4 regions of the Streptomyces sp. NPDC048057 genome follow, and region 4 is predicted to be linked to each of the others. Evidence: riboswitches for the same ligand, from Rfam matches in the RefSeq annotation. Region 4 holds a riboswitch; each other region holds the start of a gene.

Region 1 (4,328 bases), on a different contig from region 4:
GCGACGCCGGCGGTGGTGCGGGGCGTCTTGGCCGGCGCGGCGGTCACGGTGGCGGTCACCGCGGGAGCCGGCGCCGCACCGCCCCGCGGCGTGACCGTGACGGTGGGCCCGGGCGCGGCACGACCGCCCTTCTCCCCTTCGTCGCCCCCGCCCGAAGCACCGATGCCGACGCCCATGAAGAAGAGGACGGCGGCTCCGGGAACGACGAAGCGCTTGCGCGCCCAGCCGGGTCCCTGCGGTTTCGGAGCCTGCCCGCCCCACGGCGCCTGCTGCGACTGCCCGCCCCACGTCATGCGATCTCCCCAACACGTTCTTTTGAGGCCCCGAACCTAACCGCGGCGGATCGGTGGAGACAGACAGACCGCCGGAAGGTGATGGATTCGTGATCATGATGTGTAGTTTTTGCGCTCTCCCTCGTCGCAAGTGCGCCCGCGCGACACGAGAACGGCCCCTGACCAGCAAATCGACCCCCATCTTCAGGGGCACCCTCCCTCATGGATTTCTGTACGTCCTGTACGTTTCTTACGGAAGCACAGACGGGGCCGGTCGCAGCGCGCCCGTCGAGGACCGAGGAGAGGTACGCCATGACGCAGCCCGTCGCCCGATACGTCCTGCCGCAGTTCACCGAGCGCACCGCGCACGGGAACCGCACCCTCGACCCCTACGCCAAGCTGCTCGAAGAGCGGATCGTCTTCCTCGGGACGCCGGTCGACGACACCGCGGCGAACGACGTGATCACCCAACTGCTGTACCTGGAGTACGCGGCGCCGGAGCGTCAGATCTCGCTCTACCTCAACTCTCCCGGCGGCTCGCTCAGTGCGATGCTCGCGATCTACGACACGATGCAGGTGATCACCTGCGACGTCGAGACGACCTGCATCGGACAGGCCGTTTCGACCGCGGCGCTGCTGCTGGCCGCGGGCGCCCCCGGCAAGCGCCTGGCCCTGCCGGGGGCGCGGATCGTGCTCCAGCAGCCCGCGCTCGACGAGCCGGCCCGGGGCATGCCGTCGGACCTGGAGATCGAGGCGCGGGAGATCCTGCGGCTGCGCGCCCTGATGGTGGAGCTGTTCGCCCGGCACACCGACCGGTCCGCGGAGCAGATCGCCGCCGACCTGGAGCGCGACACCTTCCTGGACGCGGCGACGGCCAAGGAGTACGGGCTGGTGGACCACGTGATCGGCAGCCGCAAGTCGTCACTGACCGGCCGCGGCTGACGGAAGGCGCACCCGTGCTCCGGCCCGAACTGCCGCCGCTGCCGGCGCTGACCCGCGCCGAGGCCGATCTGATCGACGGCTATCTGCGCATCGTGGACCTGGTGGGACGCATCAACCCCAGCCGTGGCGACCTCACGTACTCCTCGTTGCGCGCCGCCCAGGCGCTGGTGACTCAGGCGGTCGCGGTCAAGGACGCGCTGGCGCTGATGCACGACCGCGGGGAGGACGCCCTGCACGCGGCCACCCTCGCCCGGGCGCTGCGGGTGCTCGACGGCGAACGGCGGGCGCTGCGAGTCACCATCCCCGCCGACCCTGCCCCTTGACGGCCCGTCATCCGACACGTCAACCGCCATTCGGGTTCCCGCCCGGATACCTCGTTTGATGTAGTCGCGGCGCCCCCGGCCGATACGCTCAAGTTGCGCGGGACGACGATCCCTCTAGCGGAATGTCCTATTCCAGCGCTGGTGCGGGCCTCCCCCGGCGTCCACTCCCGGTGGGAAATTGCGGCGTGTCCACCTGAATGGCGCATTCGTGTTGAAACTCACATACCGCCGTTTTGACTCGGAAATCCGGCACGGCGTGGGACAAGATCCCTGGGACGACAAGCCCCCGTCACCTCGGCGGGGCGGTCCGAACGGACGCCGAGTCCTGCCGCCGTTCCGGATGACTGGTCGACAGGAGTGCTTCGGCAGGAGTGGAGGACCCGAGCAGTACGGGACGGCCGGTGCGCCGGACGTTCCTCGGGGTGAAGCCGCATCAGCGGCCGGGCACCTTCGTCCGCCCGAACCCGACAGGTCACCCTTCACAGGCGGCTGACGAAGGGTTGCGCATGACTGCGCAGATGAACGTCCCGTTCCTGATCGGCCGGGCGGGTGCGGTGTCCGCCCTGACCCTCGCCGCACTCGGTGGCTCGATGCTCGTACCGGGCGGCTCGCCCGAGGCCCAGGCAGCAACGGCACACGCGGGCAAGGCGCTCAAGGTCGCCGCGGACAAGAAGGGTTCGCCCTACCGGTGGGGCGCGGCGGGGCCGCGCCGCTTCGACTGCTCCGGTCTGACGCTCTATTCGTACAAGAAGGCGGGCAAGAAGCTGCCCCGGACCGCCCAGCAGCAGTACAACTCCACGCGTCGGGTCTCCACCGCCAAGAGAAAAGTGGGTGACCTCGTCTTCTTCCACTCCGGTCGGAGCGTCTACCACGTCGGCATCTACGCCGGGAAGGGAAAGATCTGGCACTCGCCCAAGCGGGGTTCCTGGGTGAAGCTGGACAAGATCTGGAGCAGGAGCGTCTCGTACGGCCGGGTCCGCTGACGGCGGTCCGCCGGCCCGTCAGCACACCGGCCCGCCGGGTCAGTCGGCCCGGCGAGCCGGCCAGGGCAGGGTGATCCAGACCGTCTTGCCGCCGTCCTCGGTCGGCTTGACGGTCAGCCGCCCGCCGCTGTGCGCCGTGAGGCTGCGGATGATGACCATGCCGCGGCCGTTGTCCTGGCGCACGGCGGCCGGCAGCCGCTGGGGCCATTTCGGATGGCTGTCCGTCACCCCGAGGCGCAGTTCCTCGTCCCGCTCCAGCAGCACGTCCACCCGGAAGGTGGGCGACTGGCCGAAGGTGTGCTGCACGGCGTTGGTGGTGAGTTCGGAGACGATCAGCCGGATCGTGTCGAGGGCGTCCGACCCCGCGGGAAGCCCCCACCCCGTCACCGCGCCGGTGACGAACCTCCGGGCCGCGGAGACCGAGGCGGGCTCGCTCGGCAGGGTGATGGTGGCTTCCTGGAGGTCTGCCATGGCGACGTCGTCCCTTTCCCACCGGGGCCGTGCTCCGACTTCGTAGCCGATGGATGCGCGGACGGCCGCGGACAGTGCTTCGCGCGCCACACTGCCATTCATCGCGGTGCCGGGTGAGGCGATCCGCCAAGATGCGCAGCGTTTCGTCGCTCGAAGCGGTGAACTCTACGACGCAAGGCCGTTTTTGGACACTCCTCGCGCGCCCGGTGGTGCCGTGCGCACCACGATCTCCACCGCCGCCGCGATCTGCTCCCGCGTCAGATCGGCGCGGGCGGTGAGCCGGAGCCGGGAGATCCCGTCCGGCACCGACGGCGGGCGGAAGCAGCCCACCCGGAGCCCCGCGGCGCGGCAGTCGGCGGCCCAGCGCAGCGCCGCTTCCGGCGCGGGCGCCCGGACGGACACCACGGCGGCGTCGGGCCGTACGGCCGTGAGGCCCCCCGCGGTCAGCCGCTCGTACAGGTCCGTGGCCGCCGTGCGCACCCGGCCGGCGAGCCCGGGGTCGTCGCGCAGCAGCCGCAGGGAGGTGAGCGCAGCGCCCGCAGCGGCGGGTGCGAGGCCGGTGTCGAAGATGACCGTACGCGCGGTGTTGACGAGGTGGTCGATGACCCGGGCGGGGCCGAGGACCGCCCCGCCCTGGCTGCCGAGGGACTTGGAGAGCGTGACGGTCGCCACCACGCCGGGGGCGCCGGCGATCCGGGCCGCGTGCAGGGCGCCGCGCCCGCCGTCGCCGAGCACGCCGAAGCCGTGCGCGTCGTCCACCAGCAGGGCCGCGCCCCGCCGGGCGCAGACGGCGGCGAGTTCGGCGAGCGGCGCCGCGTCGCCGTCCACGGAGAAGACGGAGTCGGTGACGGCGATGGCCCGGCGCCCCGGGTGGGCGTCCAGGGCCTTGCCGACCGCTTCGGGGTCGGCGTGCGCGCTGATCGCGGTCTCGGCCCGGGACAGTCGGCAACCGTCCACGATGGAGGCGTGGTTGCCGGCGTCCGAGACGATCAGGCCCTCGCGCCCGGACAGCGCGGTGACGGCCGCCAGGTTGGCTGCGTAGCCGGACGCCAGGACCAGAGCGGACTCGAAGCCGCAGAAGGCGGCGAGTTCCCGTTCGAGTTCGGCGTGCAGGGCGGTGCTGCCGGTGACGAGGCGGGAGCCGGTGGAGCCGGCGCCCCAGCGGCGGGCGGCCTCGCCGGCGGCCCGGGTGATGTGCGGGTGGCGGGTGAGCCCGAGGTAGTCGTTGCCGGCGAGGTCGAGCAGGTCGCCGTCGGCGGGGCGGGGGCTGAGCGTGCGCACCAGCCCGGCCCGCTCCCGGTCGCGGGCCGCGTCGTCGAGCCAGTGGAAGGGGTCTG
Region 2 (4,328 bases), on a different contig from region 4:
GTCCCGGCGGGGCCCGCTCGATCACGGGGTCATGCGGTCGGGCGGTCGTGAGGCCGCGGCGTCACAGCGGGAGCAGGTCCGGCCGCTTCGCCACCACGTCGTCGCCCGAGCTCTCGCCGCGCAACCGCCGCCCGATCCACGGCACCAGGTACTCACGGGCCCAGTGGATGTCGTCGCGCCGTACTTCCAGGGTGCCGCGCACCGGCTGCGGCGGCCACGGCTGGTCGGGGTCGGCCGGCACCTCCAGCCCGAGGACCTGTGCCGCCCGCAGCGCCACCCGGGTGTGCCCCTCGGGCGACAGGTGCAGCCGGTCGGGGTCCCAGGCCCGGCGGTCCTGGACCGACTTGAGCGACCACAGGTCCAGCACCGGGCAGCCGTAGCGGTCCGCGATGGCCCGCACGTGCGCCGTGTAGGTGGCGACCTTGCCGCGCAGGTGGCGCAGGACCGGCACGTGCCGGGTGTCGAATCCGGTGGTCACCATGACCGTGCCGACCGCTGCGGTCAGTTGGGACACGGCTCGTTCGAAGCGCTCCGCCACGTCGTCCGGGTCGCTGCCCGGTCGGATGATGTCATTGCCCCCCGCACAGAACGACACCAGGTCCGGGGCGAGTTCCTTCGCCCTCGGCACCTGCTCCTCCACGATCTGGTCGAGGAGCCTGCCGCGCACCGCGAGATTGGCGTACCGGAAGCTGTGCTCCGGTTTGCGGTCGGCCAGCAGGACCGCGAACCGGTCCGCCCAGCCGACGTACGTTCCGTCAGGTCCCGGGTCCCCCACGCCCTCGGTGAAGCTGTCACCGATGGCTGCGTACGACCCGAATCCGCCCTTGTTCTCTGTTCTCGAATCGTCTGCCACAAGAACTCATCTTCGCCCTACAGATGTGACCTACGCGACCGTAGGGAGGGGTTGACGCGCAGTGATTTATCACACCGGAGATGGCGAGGTGATGGGGAATACGCCGAATCCCCCACGGAACGGAGGGCTCCGTGGGGGATTCGGGAGGGCCGGGTCAGCGGCCGGTGGCGCGGTGCGCCGGGGTCAGAGCGAGACGCCGTGGCTGCGCAGGTGGGCGACCGGGTCGATGTCCGAGCCGTACGACGGGCCGGTGCGGACCTCCAGGTGCAGGTGCGGCCCGCTGGAGTTGCCGGTGGAGCCGACCTGGCCGATCGACTGCCCGCCGGTCACGCTCTGTCCGGCGGAGACGGAGAGGGAGGAGAGGTGGGCGTACTGGGAGTAGGTGCCGTCGGTGTGCTTGATGACGACCTCGTTGCCGTACGCACCGTTGTATCCGGCGGAGACGACCGAGCCGGGGCCGATGGAGCGGACGCCGGTGCCGGTGGGCGCGGCGAAGTCGACACCGGTGTGGTAACCGCTGGACCACATGGCGCCGGAGGCGCGGTACGAGGTGGAGACCTGGGCGTTGGCGAGCGGGGCGGCCCAACCGCTGCTGGTGCCGGTGGAGGAGTCGGAGGACTCCGCGGGCGCGGTGGTGCCGCCGGTCGCCTTCTGGGCGGCCGGGGCGGCGGGCGCGGCCTTCGGCTCGACCTTCTTCTCGACCTTGTCGCTCTCGGTCTTCTTCTCGGCCGGCTTCTCGACCTTCTTCTCGGCCGGCTTCTCGGCCGGCTTCTCGGCCGGCTTCTCGGCCGGCTTCTCCGCCTTCGCGGCGCCCTTGCCGTCGGCCTGCGCGCCGACGGTGAGCTTGAGGCCGGGGTGGATCAGCGAGGGGTTCTCGCCGACGGCCGCGCGGTTGTCCTGGTAGAGCTGCTGCCAGCCGCCGTCGAGCCGGTGCTCGTCGGCGATCTTGGACAGGTGGTCGCCGATGACCACGACGTACGTGGTCGGCGCGGCGGCGGCCTTCTCTGCGGCCGGGGCGGCGGAGGCCGAGACCGGGGCGACGACAGGGGCCGCGGGCGCGGTCTGCTCGGCGGCGTGCGCGCCGGTGGCGCCCATCAGGGGAAGGGCGATGGCGGCGCCACCGGTGCCGGCGGCGACGAATCCACGGGTGAAGGCCGTCGACTTGGGACGGCGGTGCTTGCCCTGTGCGGACATGGTGCTGTTCCTCTCCGACGCCTGCGAGGTGAGCTGTCGGGTTCGAGCTGGAGATGCCCGGCCGCGCGCTGGGCGCGACTTCACCCCGAGCCGTCCGGAGTCCGGACCGGCGTACTACCTGGGTCCCCCGCTCCTGCCACAGGTGGGTGGGTGATGATCCGGGCGGCGGCAGGATGAGGCGGTCCGTCCGGAGTGCCGTGACCGTAAACCGGCCACATCGCCAGGAACAAGCCATGACGGCCCGCGCCCGGACCACATGGATCATCGCGCCGGCCGCCGGCAGTCACCCTCCGTGGACGCCGCCCCGTCAACTCCCGCCCGCCGGACGCATCCCCTTTCCGGACAGCCGCCACACAACGTCACCATTGTGATCCTGCTCATGAGGGGCGCCCATCTCCCCCATAGCCGGGGCACGTTATACCGAAGAGCGCATTACTCAATCAATCCGGACAGATGAGACGTTTCCTCGGCGGTCATCAACGTCGGAGTCGGAGTCGGATGACGCTCGCGTCCAGGTCGCGCGCACGGGCGCGGGGAGGCGGGGTGCGGCACGGGCCGGGGACCGGTCCCTGACGATGATTGCCCCAGGTACCGATGTCGTATCGTCGGGAACACGCCACAGTCGGCGACGAGCGCCGGCGGCAGCGACTTCTCCAGGAGCCTTCGTGACGCAGCAGGTGCCGCAGGTCCCCTCGACCGAACCCCAACTGACCGGGGTCCGTAACTTCCGCGACGTCGGCGGGCTCCCGACGACGGACGGTCGGACCGTGGCGCACGGTCGGCTCTTCCGCAGCGGACACCTGGCCCACGCGACCGGCGAGGACGCCTCGTTCCTGACCTCCCTCGGCCTGCACACGATCTTCGACTTCCGCAACGCGGCGGACATCCGCCTCGAAGGGGCGGACGTGACGCTGCCGGGCGTGCGGAACGTGAACCTGCCGCTGAGCGACCCGGCCGACGGGGCCGAGTTCTGGCAGATGGTCCGCTCCGGCGACCTCGACCAGCTCCGCGCCCTGCTGGGCGACGGCCAGGCCGCGAACCGGATGATCGCCTCCTACCACATGATCATCACCCAGCGCACGGCCGAGCACAGCCAGGTGCTGCACGCCCTCGCGCAGGACAGCGTGCCGGCGCTGATGCACTGCGCGGCGGGCAAGGACCGCGCGGGGCTGTCGGTCGCCGTGGCGCTGCTCGCGGTCGGCGTGGAGAGGGAGGCCGTCGAGGCGGACTACCTCAAGTCCAACGACCCGCACCGCCGCTATCTGGTGCGCCGCGCCGAGGGCGCGCCGGCGGGGATGTCCGCCGAGGTCATGGAGCTGCTGAGCCCGCTCTTCGACGCCCGGGCGGAGTACCTGCACACCGCCTTCGACGCCATCGAGCAGACCTGGGGCGGGATCGAGCCCTACCTCACCGAGGGCCTCGGCCTCACCCCCGAGACGCGCGAGCGGCTGCGGGCGCGCCTCGTCGACGGGGACGGCGCCTGACGCGAACGCGCCCGGGCCAGCGGGGCTACTTGGCGCCGACCTCGAAGAGCAGGTAGAGGAAGCCGGCGAAGACGTGGCCGGCGACCAGGTAGGCGAAGAGCCGGATCCAGATGCCCTTCGGGAACTTCCCCTCCTCCTTCTTCTCCCGCCGGGACGCGGCGGGGTCGGGCAGTGCGGCGCCTTCGGGCGCCGTCGGGTTCTCGGTCATGACTGGCCTCTGCTTTCCCCGGCCCCAGCGGGCCGGACCAGAAGTGCGGATGTCAGGAAGTGCGGACGGGTGCGTGGGGACCGCGGGCGTCAGAGGTGCGGATGGAGGATGTCCGGGCTCTGGAGCAGGGTGTGCACGAACAGCATCTCGGCGCCGTCGCGGGTGGCCGCCGCGATCCGGTGCGGGGTGAGCGAGTCGTAGTGGGCGCTGTCGCCGGGGCCGAGTTCGTGCACGGCCTCGCCGAGGCTGAGCCGTACTCGCCCGTCCAGCACGTACAGCCACTCCTCGCCGGGGTGCACCCGCACGAGATCGCCCTGGGCTCCGTACGGCACGATCAGCCGCAGCGCCTGCATGGCCCGCCCCGCCCCGCCGACCTGGTGGTACGTCCAGCCGTCGGCCTCCGACGGCTCGCGGCGACCGGCGCGGATCACGGGGTCGTGCTCGGGCGCCAGCTCGCCCAGGAGCTCGGCCACTGTCGTACCGTAGATCCTGGCGAGGCTGAGCAGCATCGGCAGCGAAGGCTGTCGGCGGCCGGTCTCCAGTCGGGACAGGTGCGCGGGCGACAGTCCGGCGCGCTGCGCCGCGGCTT
Region 3 (4,328 bases), on a different contig from region 4:
CTTGTCCGGGGTGGCGTCCAGGTCGAACATCGCCTGGTCGATGAGGCGCTGCTCGGTGGCGTCGTAGCCGACGAGCTCCGGGCCGATCTGCTCGATGACGGCGAGGACGGCCTTCTCGACGCCCTTGCCCTGGTAGCGGTTCGGGTCTCCGTCGCGGAGTTCCAGGGCCTCGAAGGCACCGGTGGAGGCACCCGAGGGCACGGCGGCGCGGCCGGTGCTCCCGTCGTCGAGGCCGACCTCGACCTCGACCGTGGGGTTGCCTCGGGAGTCCAGGATTTCCCGGGCTACGACGACGTCGATGGACGGCACGAGCATCTCCTTCTGGGATGTGACGCGTGGGGTGCGGGCTCAGCGGCCCAACGGCAAGAGCCTAACCGGCTGGGGGGCGCCGACCGGCCGCTGCCCGCCCCCTGGGACGAAAAAGAGTGCGAAGAACTTCACCCCGGCCGAAAGGCGCACAGCTACTGCCGGGTAACGCCTCTCAACTGCGCGGATGCCTGCTCAGACGCGGGCCATCGACGATCGGCGCGGGCGCGCGGCGCACCCGTGACACACAGAACCCCGGGCCGGCGCGTACGGGGGAAGCGCGCCGGCCCGGGGCCGTGAGTGGCGAACCCGTGGGGGGTCGGGTCGGGGTGACGGCCCGTGGGTTCGCGACGGGTCAGCTCAGGTGGAGCTGCTGACCCGGGTAGATGACGTCGGCGTCGTCCACGACGTCCTTGTTCAGCTCGAAGAGCTTCTGCCAGCCGCCCTCGACCTGCTCGGTCTCGGCGATCTTGCTCAGGGTGTCGCCGGACTGGACCTCGTACTCGCCGTCGCCCTTCTCGAAGCCGCCGGCCTTCGGCGCGGACTTGGCCGGGGCGGACGGGCGCTCGGAGCGGGTGGTCGGGGCCTCGGCGCGCTCCTGCGAGGGCTGCGCCTGCTGCTGCTTCGGCTGCTCCTGCTTGGGCTGCTGCTTCGGCTGCTCCTGCTTCGGGGCGGGGGCCTGCTCGGCGCCGCCGCCGTTGTACGCGGCCTTGGAGAGGCCGACGCCGCAGCTCGGCCAGGCACCCTTGCCCTGGCCCGCGAGGACCTTCTCGGCGATCTCGATCTGCTGCGACTTGGAGGCGAGGTGCGCGTTCGACGCGTACTTGGTGCCACCGAAGGCGGCCCAGGTGGAGGCGGAGAACTGCAGGCCGCCGTAGTAGCCGTTGCCGGTGTTGATGGACCAGTTGCCGCCGGACTCGCACTGGGCGACCTTGTCCCACTCGGCGGCGGTGGCGGCGGAGGCGGAGGTGGCGCCCACCAGCGGGGCGGCGATCGCGGCGGTGGTGATGCCGGCGAAGGCGGCGAACTTGGCGGCCTTGGACGGGCGGCGGTGCTTGCCCTTGCTGGAAAACAGCATGGTGGATCTCCTCACCGACGCCTACGAGGTGAGCTGTCGGGTTCGGGCCAAGTGAGTTGCCCGGCCGCGCGCTCGGCGCGGCTTCACCCCTAGGGCGTGTCTGACGGATCTGGCTGGGCTCGCGTGCCCTGACACCGCGCCTCGCCGCGTTGTCGTCGGTCGCCGACGCTCCGCGTCGACTCCCTCCTCCGCCTTGATATCCACGGCACCAGACCCCGCTCGCTGGTCCAGCCCGATCCATCAGACACGCCCAGCCGGTGTCCGTGCCCCGGGTCTCCCCGGGGTGGACGGGACCGGCACGTACGTGGGTCCCCCGCTCCTGCCTTCGGCGCTCTCGCGACGACTGTTCCCCCCGACCGACGGCAGGATTCGGCGTGACGGTCAGTGGTGCCCGCTTTGGCGAGCGGTCAGACCGTAAACACAGCCCTCCCCGATGTTCAAAGAAGGAACATCGGGGAGAAAACGCCCATCACGGCCTTCCGGAAACCTCCGTTTCCGCAGGTGGGGCACGGAATGCGTCGTTCCGCTCGGCCACGGAAGCCCGTTCGAGCAGAGAGACACATGTCTCACTTACGCAGAAACGGACAAAAGCCGGCAAAACCCTGCCTCAACGTGCCCCGGAATCGGGCTACTTCACCCCGAGGTCAAGGTTCTGACCAGGCAGGATCAAGTCGGGATCAGCGCCGACCGCGTCGCGGTTGGCCTCGTACAGCGCCGGCCAGCCTCCGGGGAGGTCCTGCGCGTCCGCGATGGCCCAGAGGTTGTCCCCGGGGCGGACGGTGTACGTGCCGGGCGACGCGGTCGCGGTGTCCCCGCCGGCCTCGCCCTTCTCCTTCTGGACGTCGGCGGCGGCACCCGGGTTGCCCGGGGTCGCGCCGTCCTTGCCGGCGCCGCTGTCGGTGCCGGTGCCCGTCGAGCCGCCGTTCTGCTGGCCCTTCGCCGGTGCGCCGGCCGCCTTGCCCGGGTCGGCGGGCTGGACGGAGTCGCCGCGGCCGGGCGTGTCGCTGCGCGAGGCCCGGGTGTCGTCGGTCGCGCGCTGTTCGCCCGCGCCCTTCCCCGCACTCTTCTCCGTACCCTCGCTCGTGCCCGAGGGGTCCGGGGTCGCAGGAGTCGCAGGAGTCGCCGAGGATTCGGTCGCGGCCGGGCCGCGGTGCTTGCCGCCGGCCTTCTTGCCCTCGTCCGCACCGGTTCCCGGCCCGACGCCGTTGCCGACGCCCTGGGTCGAGGTGGGGGACGGCACGGCCGGCACGGAGGGCGTCGGCAGCGCGCCCGGGTCGACCTTCGGCGCCTTGACGCCCGGCAGCCCCGCGTTCGCCCCGCAGGACGACCACGCCAGCGGCCCCTGGGCGGCCAACACCTTCTCCGCCACCGCGATCTGCTGCGAACGGCTCGCGAGGTCGGCGCGCTCCGCGTACTGCGCACCGCCGAAGGCGTCCCAGGTCTCCTGCGAGAACTGGAGCCCGCCGAAGTAGCCGTTGCCGGTGTTGGCGCTCCACTGCCCGGCGCTCTCGCACTCCGCCACGCGGTCCCAGACGGCGGAGTCCGCGGCGGACGCCGACCCCGCGCCCAGGAGCGGGATCGCGATCGCGGATCCCGTCACCCCCGCGGCGACGACGAGGGCCGGGGCCTGGCGAGGACGGCGATGTCGACCATTCCCGGAGAGCATGCGGTTGCCTTTCGCTGACGGCTGAGACGGGGGTGAACGTAGCCGGACTCCAACGTCAGTCACAAGTCGATGCAGCCGGGATAACGCGAACATCACAGAGTTGATGCTCCGTCAGTAAGTTGGAGCTCCGAACTCCACGGGAAGCGTGCGCAGTCCACGCATGATCAGACCACCGCGCCAGCGCAAATCGGTCGGATCCACGGCGAGTTGCAGGTCAGGGAGGCGTCGCAACAGGGTCGCCAGCGCGGTCTGCCCCTCGATGCGGGCGAGTGGCGCGCCCAGGCAGTAGTGGATGCCGTGCCCGTACCCGAGGTGCTGATTGTCACGTCGGGACAGATCGAGGACGTCGGGCCCGTCGAAGCGTTCGGGGTCGCGGTCGGCGGCGGCGAGCACGACGAGGACGGGGTCGCCCTCGGCGACCCGCTGCCCGCCGATCGTCAGCGCCTCGGTGGCGAACCGCCAGGTCGCCAGCTCCACCGGCCCGTCGTAGCGCAGCAGCTCCTCCACGCCCGTCGCCAGCAGGTCGGTCTGACCCGCCGCCAGGGACTCCTGGAGCAGGGCGCGCTGCGCGGGGTTGCGCAGCAGGGAGTACGTGCCGTTCCCGATCAGGTTCACGGTCGTCTCGAACCCCGCGAAGAGGAGGATGAACGCCATCGCGGCGACCTCGTTCTCGGTGAGGTGCTCGCCGTGGTCGCTGGCCCGGATCAGCCCGGAGATCAGGTCGTCGTCGGCGCTCTCGGCACCGAGCGTCTCCCGCTTGCGGTGGATCAGCTCGGCGAGGTAGCCGCGCATCTTCTTCACGGAGCGCGCCACGCCGCCGCGGGGGCCGCCGCCGTGGCGGATCATCATCCCCGCCCAGTCCCGGAAGTCGTCCTGGTCCTCGGCGGGCACGCCCAGCAGGTCGCAGATCGCGTAGATCGGCAGCGGAAAGGCGAACTCGTGGATCAGGTCCGCGCTGCCGCGGTCCGCGAAGCCGTCGATCAGCCGGTCCGTCAGCTCCTGCACGCGCGGCGCGAAGGCGGCGACGCGGCGGGGCGTGAACGCCTTGGAGACGAGCCGGCGCAGCCGGGTGTGGTCCGGCGGGTCGATGTTCAACAGGTGCGTCATCAACTCCGCCTTGCGCTCCCCCGGGATCCCGGTCTTGCCCTTGGCGTGGGCGGGCTCGTCGTGGTGCGCCGGATTCTTCGACAGCCGCGGGTCGGCGAGGGCCTGCCGGGCGTCGGCGTACCGGGTGACGAGCCACGCCTCGACGCCGCTGGGGAGGGTGGTGCGGTGGAC
Region 4 (4,328 bases):
GGGCGCCGGCTTCGGGCTGCTGCGGCTGGCCGGCGCGCCCTCGCTGGGCTGGCTGGACGTGAAGACCTCCGGCGGGGTCGAGGTCCCGCAGATCGAAGCCGCGGTCGACGAGGAGCTGGCCCGCTTCGCCGAGGAGGGCCCCACGGCCGAGGAGATGGAGCGCGCCCAGGCCCAGTTGGAGCGCGAGTGGCTGGACCGGCTCGGCACGGTCTCCGGCCGCGCCGACGAACTGTGCCGGTACGCCGTGCTGTTCGGCGACCCGCAGCTCGCGCTGACCGCGGTGGACCGGGTGCTGAGCGTCACCGCAGAGGAGGTCCGCGACATCGCCCGGGCCCGCTTGCGCCCGGACAACAGGGCGGTGCTGGTGTACGAGCCGCTGCCCGCCGCCGACGACGCCGCCCAGAACGACGCAGGAGAGGGGGCGGACCAGTGACCGACGCCGCCGAGCCGCTGACGACGATGGACTTCCACCCCATGCCCACGTCCGGGGAGCCCACCCCCTGGGCGTTCCCCGCGCCCGGGCGCGGACGTCTCGACAACGGCCTGACCGTGCTGCACTGTCACCGCCCCGGCCAGCAGGTGGTGGCGGTGGAGGTCATCCTCGACGCCCCGCTGGGCGCCGAGCCCGAGGGCTTCGACGGGGTGGCCACGATCATGGCCCGCGCCCTGTCCGAGGGCACGAAGTCCCGGTCGGCCGAGGAGTTCGCGGCCGAGCTGGAGCGCTGCGGCGCCACGCTCGACGCCCACGCCGACCACCCCGCCGTCCGGGTCTCCCTGGAGGTCCCGGTCTCCCGGCTGCCCAAGGCGCTCGGGCTGCTCGCCGAGGCGCTGCGCGAGCCCGCGTTCGACGACGGCGAGGTCAAGCGGCTGGTCCGCAACCGCCTGGACGAGATCCCGCACGAGACGGCCAACCCGGGGCGGCGCGCTGCCAAGGAGCTGTACCGGCGGCTGTTCCCCGCCTCGCTGCGGATGTCCCGGCCCCGCCAGGGCACCGAGGAGACGGTGACCCGGATCGACTCGGCCGCCGTGCGGGCGTTCTTCGACGCCCACGTACGGCCGGCCACCAGCACCGTGGTCGTCGTCGGCGACCTGACCGGCGTCGACCTGGACGAGCTGCTCGCGCAGACGCTCGGCGCGTGGGCGGGCGACACCGCCCCGGCGCACCCCCGGGCCGAGACCACCGCCGACGACACCGGACGCGTGGTCGTCGTGGACCGTCCCGGCGCCGTGCAGACGCAGCTCCTGATCGGCCGGATCGGCGCGGACCGGCACGACCGCGTCTGGCCCGCCCAGGTCCTCGGCACGTACTGCCTGGGCGGCACCCTGACGTCCCGCCTGGACCGCGTGCTGCGCGAGGAGAAGGGCTACACCTACGGCGTACGGGCCTTCGCGCAGGTGCTGTGCTCGGCGCCGGACGGGTCGGGGGCCGCGCTGCTCGGCATCAGCGGCTCGGTCGACACGCCCAACACCGGTCCCGCGCTGGCGGACCTGTGGCAGGTGCTGCGCACGCTGGCCGCCGAGGGGCTGACGGACGCGGAGCGGGACGTCGCCGTGCAGAACCTGGTCGGGGTCGCCCCGCTGCGGTACGAGACGGCGGCGTCGGTCGCCGGCACCCTCGCCGACCAGGTCGAGCAGCACCTTCCGGACGACTTCCAGGCGCAGTCGTACGCACGGCTGGCGCAGACGGGCACGGTGGAGGCGACCGCGGCGGTCGTGAGCGCCTTCCCCGTCGACCGACTGGTCACGGTGCTCGTCGGCGACGCGGCGCAGATCGCGGAGCCGGTGCGGGCGCTGGGCATCGGTGAGGTGACGGTGGTCAAGGGCTGACGGAGCCCGCTGACGACAGAGCCCCGGTGTCCGTGGACGCCGGGGCTCCGTCATGGGGTCGCCTCGGTGATGGCAGCGCACCCGTGGTCACACTTCGGGCACACTGACGCCATCGGACCGTCACCCGACGGCCGTGCGTCCGTTGCACGTTCGCCGTCCGGGCGGCGCATCTCCCCGTCGAATGTCCTTTTTGATGGGAAGTCGGGCGACACGTGCTGTGGCATAGCCAACAAAGATCGTCGTTTGTTTGGTGAACGCGAGCGGGCCCGCCTAGCGTCGATCCGGCTGTTCGCCAGGAGCCCGCCGCACCCGCGGCACGGACAGTCATCGCCGAGTCCCCGCCGGGCGTGAGCCCAGGGGAGCCGGGGACCCAGTCCCCCGGGGTGAATCGGCCCCTCCGCGGCCTGCGGAGGAGCCGTAGGAGACCTTCCTCTCTCCGAACCCGTCAGCTAACCCGGTAGGCGAGAAGGAAGGAAAGGACCGGACCCTCCATGGCGTTCGCCCGCCCCACCGGGAAGCACCGTGCCCCCAGCCGCGTGACGCGCAGGAGCGCGAGCCTCGCCGGCGCCGCGACCCTCGCCACCACCGGGGTGATCGGCACCCTCGCGTCCCCCGCGTTCGCGACGGAGAACGAGCCGAGGAACGACGGCGACACCGGAAGCCTGAGCGCCGAGGACACCGGCACGCTCCAGATGCTGGCCGCCACCGACACCCTCGCCGAGCAGGTCACCGACCAGGCCGTGGGCCAGAAGCGCGAGGCCGTCGCCCGCGCCGAGGCCGCGGCGGAGGCGAAGCGCAAGGCCGAGGCCGAGCGCAAGGCCGCCGAGCGGGCCGCCCGCGAGGCCGAGCGCCAGCGGCTGATGAACTCCTACCAGCTGCCCGTCGCCGGCTCGCAGGTCACCACCTCGTACGAGGCCAACAGCTCGCTGTGGTCCTCTGGCAGCCACACCGGCGTCGACTTCCACGCCTCCTCCGGCACGCAGGTGGTCTCCGTGGGCGCGGGCACCGTCGTCGAGGCCGGCTGGGCCGGCTCGTACGGCTACAACGTCGTCATCAAGATGCGGGACGGCTCGTACACCCAGTACGCCCACCTCTCCTCGGTCACCGTCGGCGAGGGGCAGGCCGTGATGCCCGGCCAGCAGATCGGCCGCGCGGGCTCCACCGGCAACTCCACCGGGGCGCACCTCCACTTCGAGGTCCGCACCAGCGCGGAGTACGGCTCGGACGTGAACCCGGTCGCGTATCTGCGCGCCCGCGGCGTGAACGTCTGACCCCCGCGACTCCCGTTCCGGAAGGGCCCCGGCGCACCGCGCCGGGGCCCATCCGCATGCCGCGCGTCTTCGCGCGGGGAACGGCAACGCGAGGAACGGCAAAAGGCGCCGATCCGAAGGATCAGCGCCTTTGACGCGGTGTGCGCCGCGTGCCCGTGAAGGCCGAGCGTTGGGTGGCTCAGACCGTCTCCGGCAGTTCCTCCAGCCCTTCGGCGACCAGCTTGGCCAGCCGGTCCAGGGCGGCGTCCGCGCCGTCGGCGTCGGAAGCGAGGACGATCTCCTCGCCGCCCTGCGCGCCCAGGCCCAGCACGGCGAGCATGGAGGCGGCGTTGACCGGGGTGCCGTCGGCCTTGGCGATCGTCACGGGGACGCCGGAGGCCGTGGCAGCGCGGACGAAGATGGAGGCGGGTCGGGCGTGCAGGCCCTCGGCCCAACCGACGGTGACACGGCGCTCAGCCATGGTGTTGCCCTTCGAATCAGCTGTTGTCTAGACCAGTCCCGGTCAGTCTCTCACGACGCTCCGGGTGCTCCTACCGACCGTAAACCCCCGGCCCGGCGGCCCCGGGCAGGCCCCGTCCCGCCGGGGCGATGGTGCCCGAGTACGGTCCAACCGCACCACCGCCGGGCCTCGGCGCCGTACGATTTCTGCCATGCAGACCGAGCGGGACCACGCCTACCCCGACCACTGGGAGGCGGACGTGGTGCTGCGCGACGGCGGTACCGCGCGCATCCGCCCCATCACCGTCGATGACGCCGACCGGCTGGTCAGCTTCTACGAACAGGTGTCGGACGAGTCGAAGTACTACCGCTTCTTCGCGCCCTACCCCCGTCTGTCGCCCAAGGACGTGCACCGCTTCACCCACCACGACTACGTGGACCGGGTGGGCCTCGCCGTCACCGTGGGCGGGGAGTTCGTCGCCACCGTCCGCTACGACCGGATCGACGAGCACGGCCGGCCGGCCAGCGCGCCCGCCGACGAGGCCGAGGTGGCCTTCCTCGTCCAGGACGCCCACCACGGCCGCGGCGTCGCCTCCACGATGCTCGAACACATCGCGGCGGTCGCACGGGAGCGCGGGATCCGCCGGTTCGCGGCGGACGTGCTGCCCGCGAACACCAAGATGATCAAGGTGTTCCGGGACGCCGGGTACACCCAGAAGCGCAGCTTCGAGGACGGCTCCGTCCATCTGACGCTCGACCTGGAGCCGACCGCGGAGTCCGTCGCGGTGCAGC

The links. A riboswitch is a leader RNA that binds a small molecule or an ion and turns the genes downstream of it on or off. The one in region 4 is predicted to bind cyclic di-AMP.
Positions count from the first base shown of each region.
Region 1: another riboswitch for cyclic di-AMP. It lies ahead of AB0E05_RS15225 (C40 family peptidase); the one in region 4 lies ahead of AB0E05_RS28635 (M23 family metallopeptidase).
Region 2: another riboswitch for cyclic di-AMP. It lies ahead of AB0E05_RS23970 (peptidoglycan DD-metalloendopeptidase family protein); the one in region 4 lies ahead of AB0E05_RS28635 (M23 family metallopeptidase).
Region 3: another riboswitch for cyclic di-AMP. It lies ahead of AB0E05_RS29720 (transglycosylase family protein); the one in region 4 lies ahead of AB0E05_RS28635 (M23 family metallopeptidase).

Region 1 covers NZ_JBEZNF010000011.1:141,052-145,379, forward strand. Annotated here, with positions in the region: gene AB0E05_RS15210 (PASTA domain-containing protein) at 1-293, opposite strand, end outside; gene AB0E05_RS15215 (ATP-dependent Clp protease proteolytic subunit) at 585-1,214, shown strand; gene AB0E05_RS15220 (hypothetical protein) at 1,229-1,537, shown strand; cyclic di-AMP (ydaO/yuaA leader) riboswitch at 1,844-2,040, shown strand; gene AB0E05_RS15225 (C40 family peptidase) at 2,044-2,520, shown strand; gene AB0E05_RS15230 (ATP-binding protein) at 2,560-2,991, opposite strand; gene AB0E05_RS15235 (8-amino-7-oxononanoate synthase) at 3,157-4,328, opposite strand, start outside.
Region 2 covers NZ_JBEZNF010000020.1:172,501-176,828, forward strand. Annotated here, with positions in the region: gene AB0E05_RS23965 (SGNH/GDSL hydrolase family protein) at 62-853, opposite strand; gene AB0E05_RS23970 (peptidoglycan DD-metalloendopeptidase family protein) at 1,037-2,047, opposite strand; cyclic di-AMP (ydaO/yuaA leader) riboswitch at 2,053-2,206, opposite strand; gene AB0E05_RS23975 (tyrosine-protein phosphatase) at 2,713-3,531, shown strand; gene AB0E05_RS23980 (DUF6126 family protein) at 3,557-3,739, opposite strand; gene AB0E05_RS23985 (XRE family transcriptional regulator) at 3,829-4,328, opposite strand, start outside.
Region 3 covers NZ_JBEZNF010000030.1:92,981-97,308, forward strand. Annotated here, with positions in the region: gene eno (phosphopyruvate hydratase) at 1-315, opposite strand, end outside; gene AB0E05_RS29720 (transglycosylase family protein) at 662-1,384, opposite strand; cyclic di-AMP (ydaO/yuaA leader) riboswitch at 1,388-1,509, opposite strand; gene AB0E05_RS29725 (transglycosylase family protein) at 2,013-3,050, opposite strand; gene AB0E05_RS29730 (cytochrome P450) at 3,162-4,328, opposite strand, start outside.
Region 4 covers NZ_JBEZNF010000028.1:73,367-77,694, reverse strand. Annotated here, with positions in the region: gene AB0E05_RS28645 (pitrilysin family protein) at 1-433, shown strand, start outside; gene AB0E05_RS28640 (pitrilysin family protein) at 430-1,827, shown strand; cyclic di-AMP (ydaO/yuaA leader) riboswitch at 2,146-2,305, shown strand; gene AB0E05_RS28635 (M23 family metallopeptidase) at 2,319-3,098, shown strand; gene AB0E05_RS28630 (HPr family phosphocarrier protein) at 3,277-3,558, opposite strand; gene AB0E05_RS28625 (GNAT family N-acetyltransferase) at 3,749-4,328, shown strand, end outside.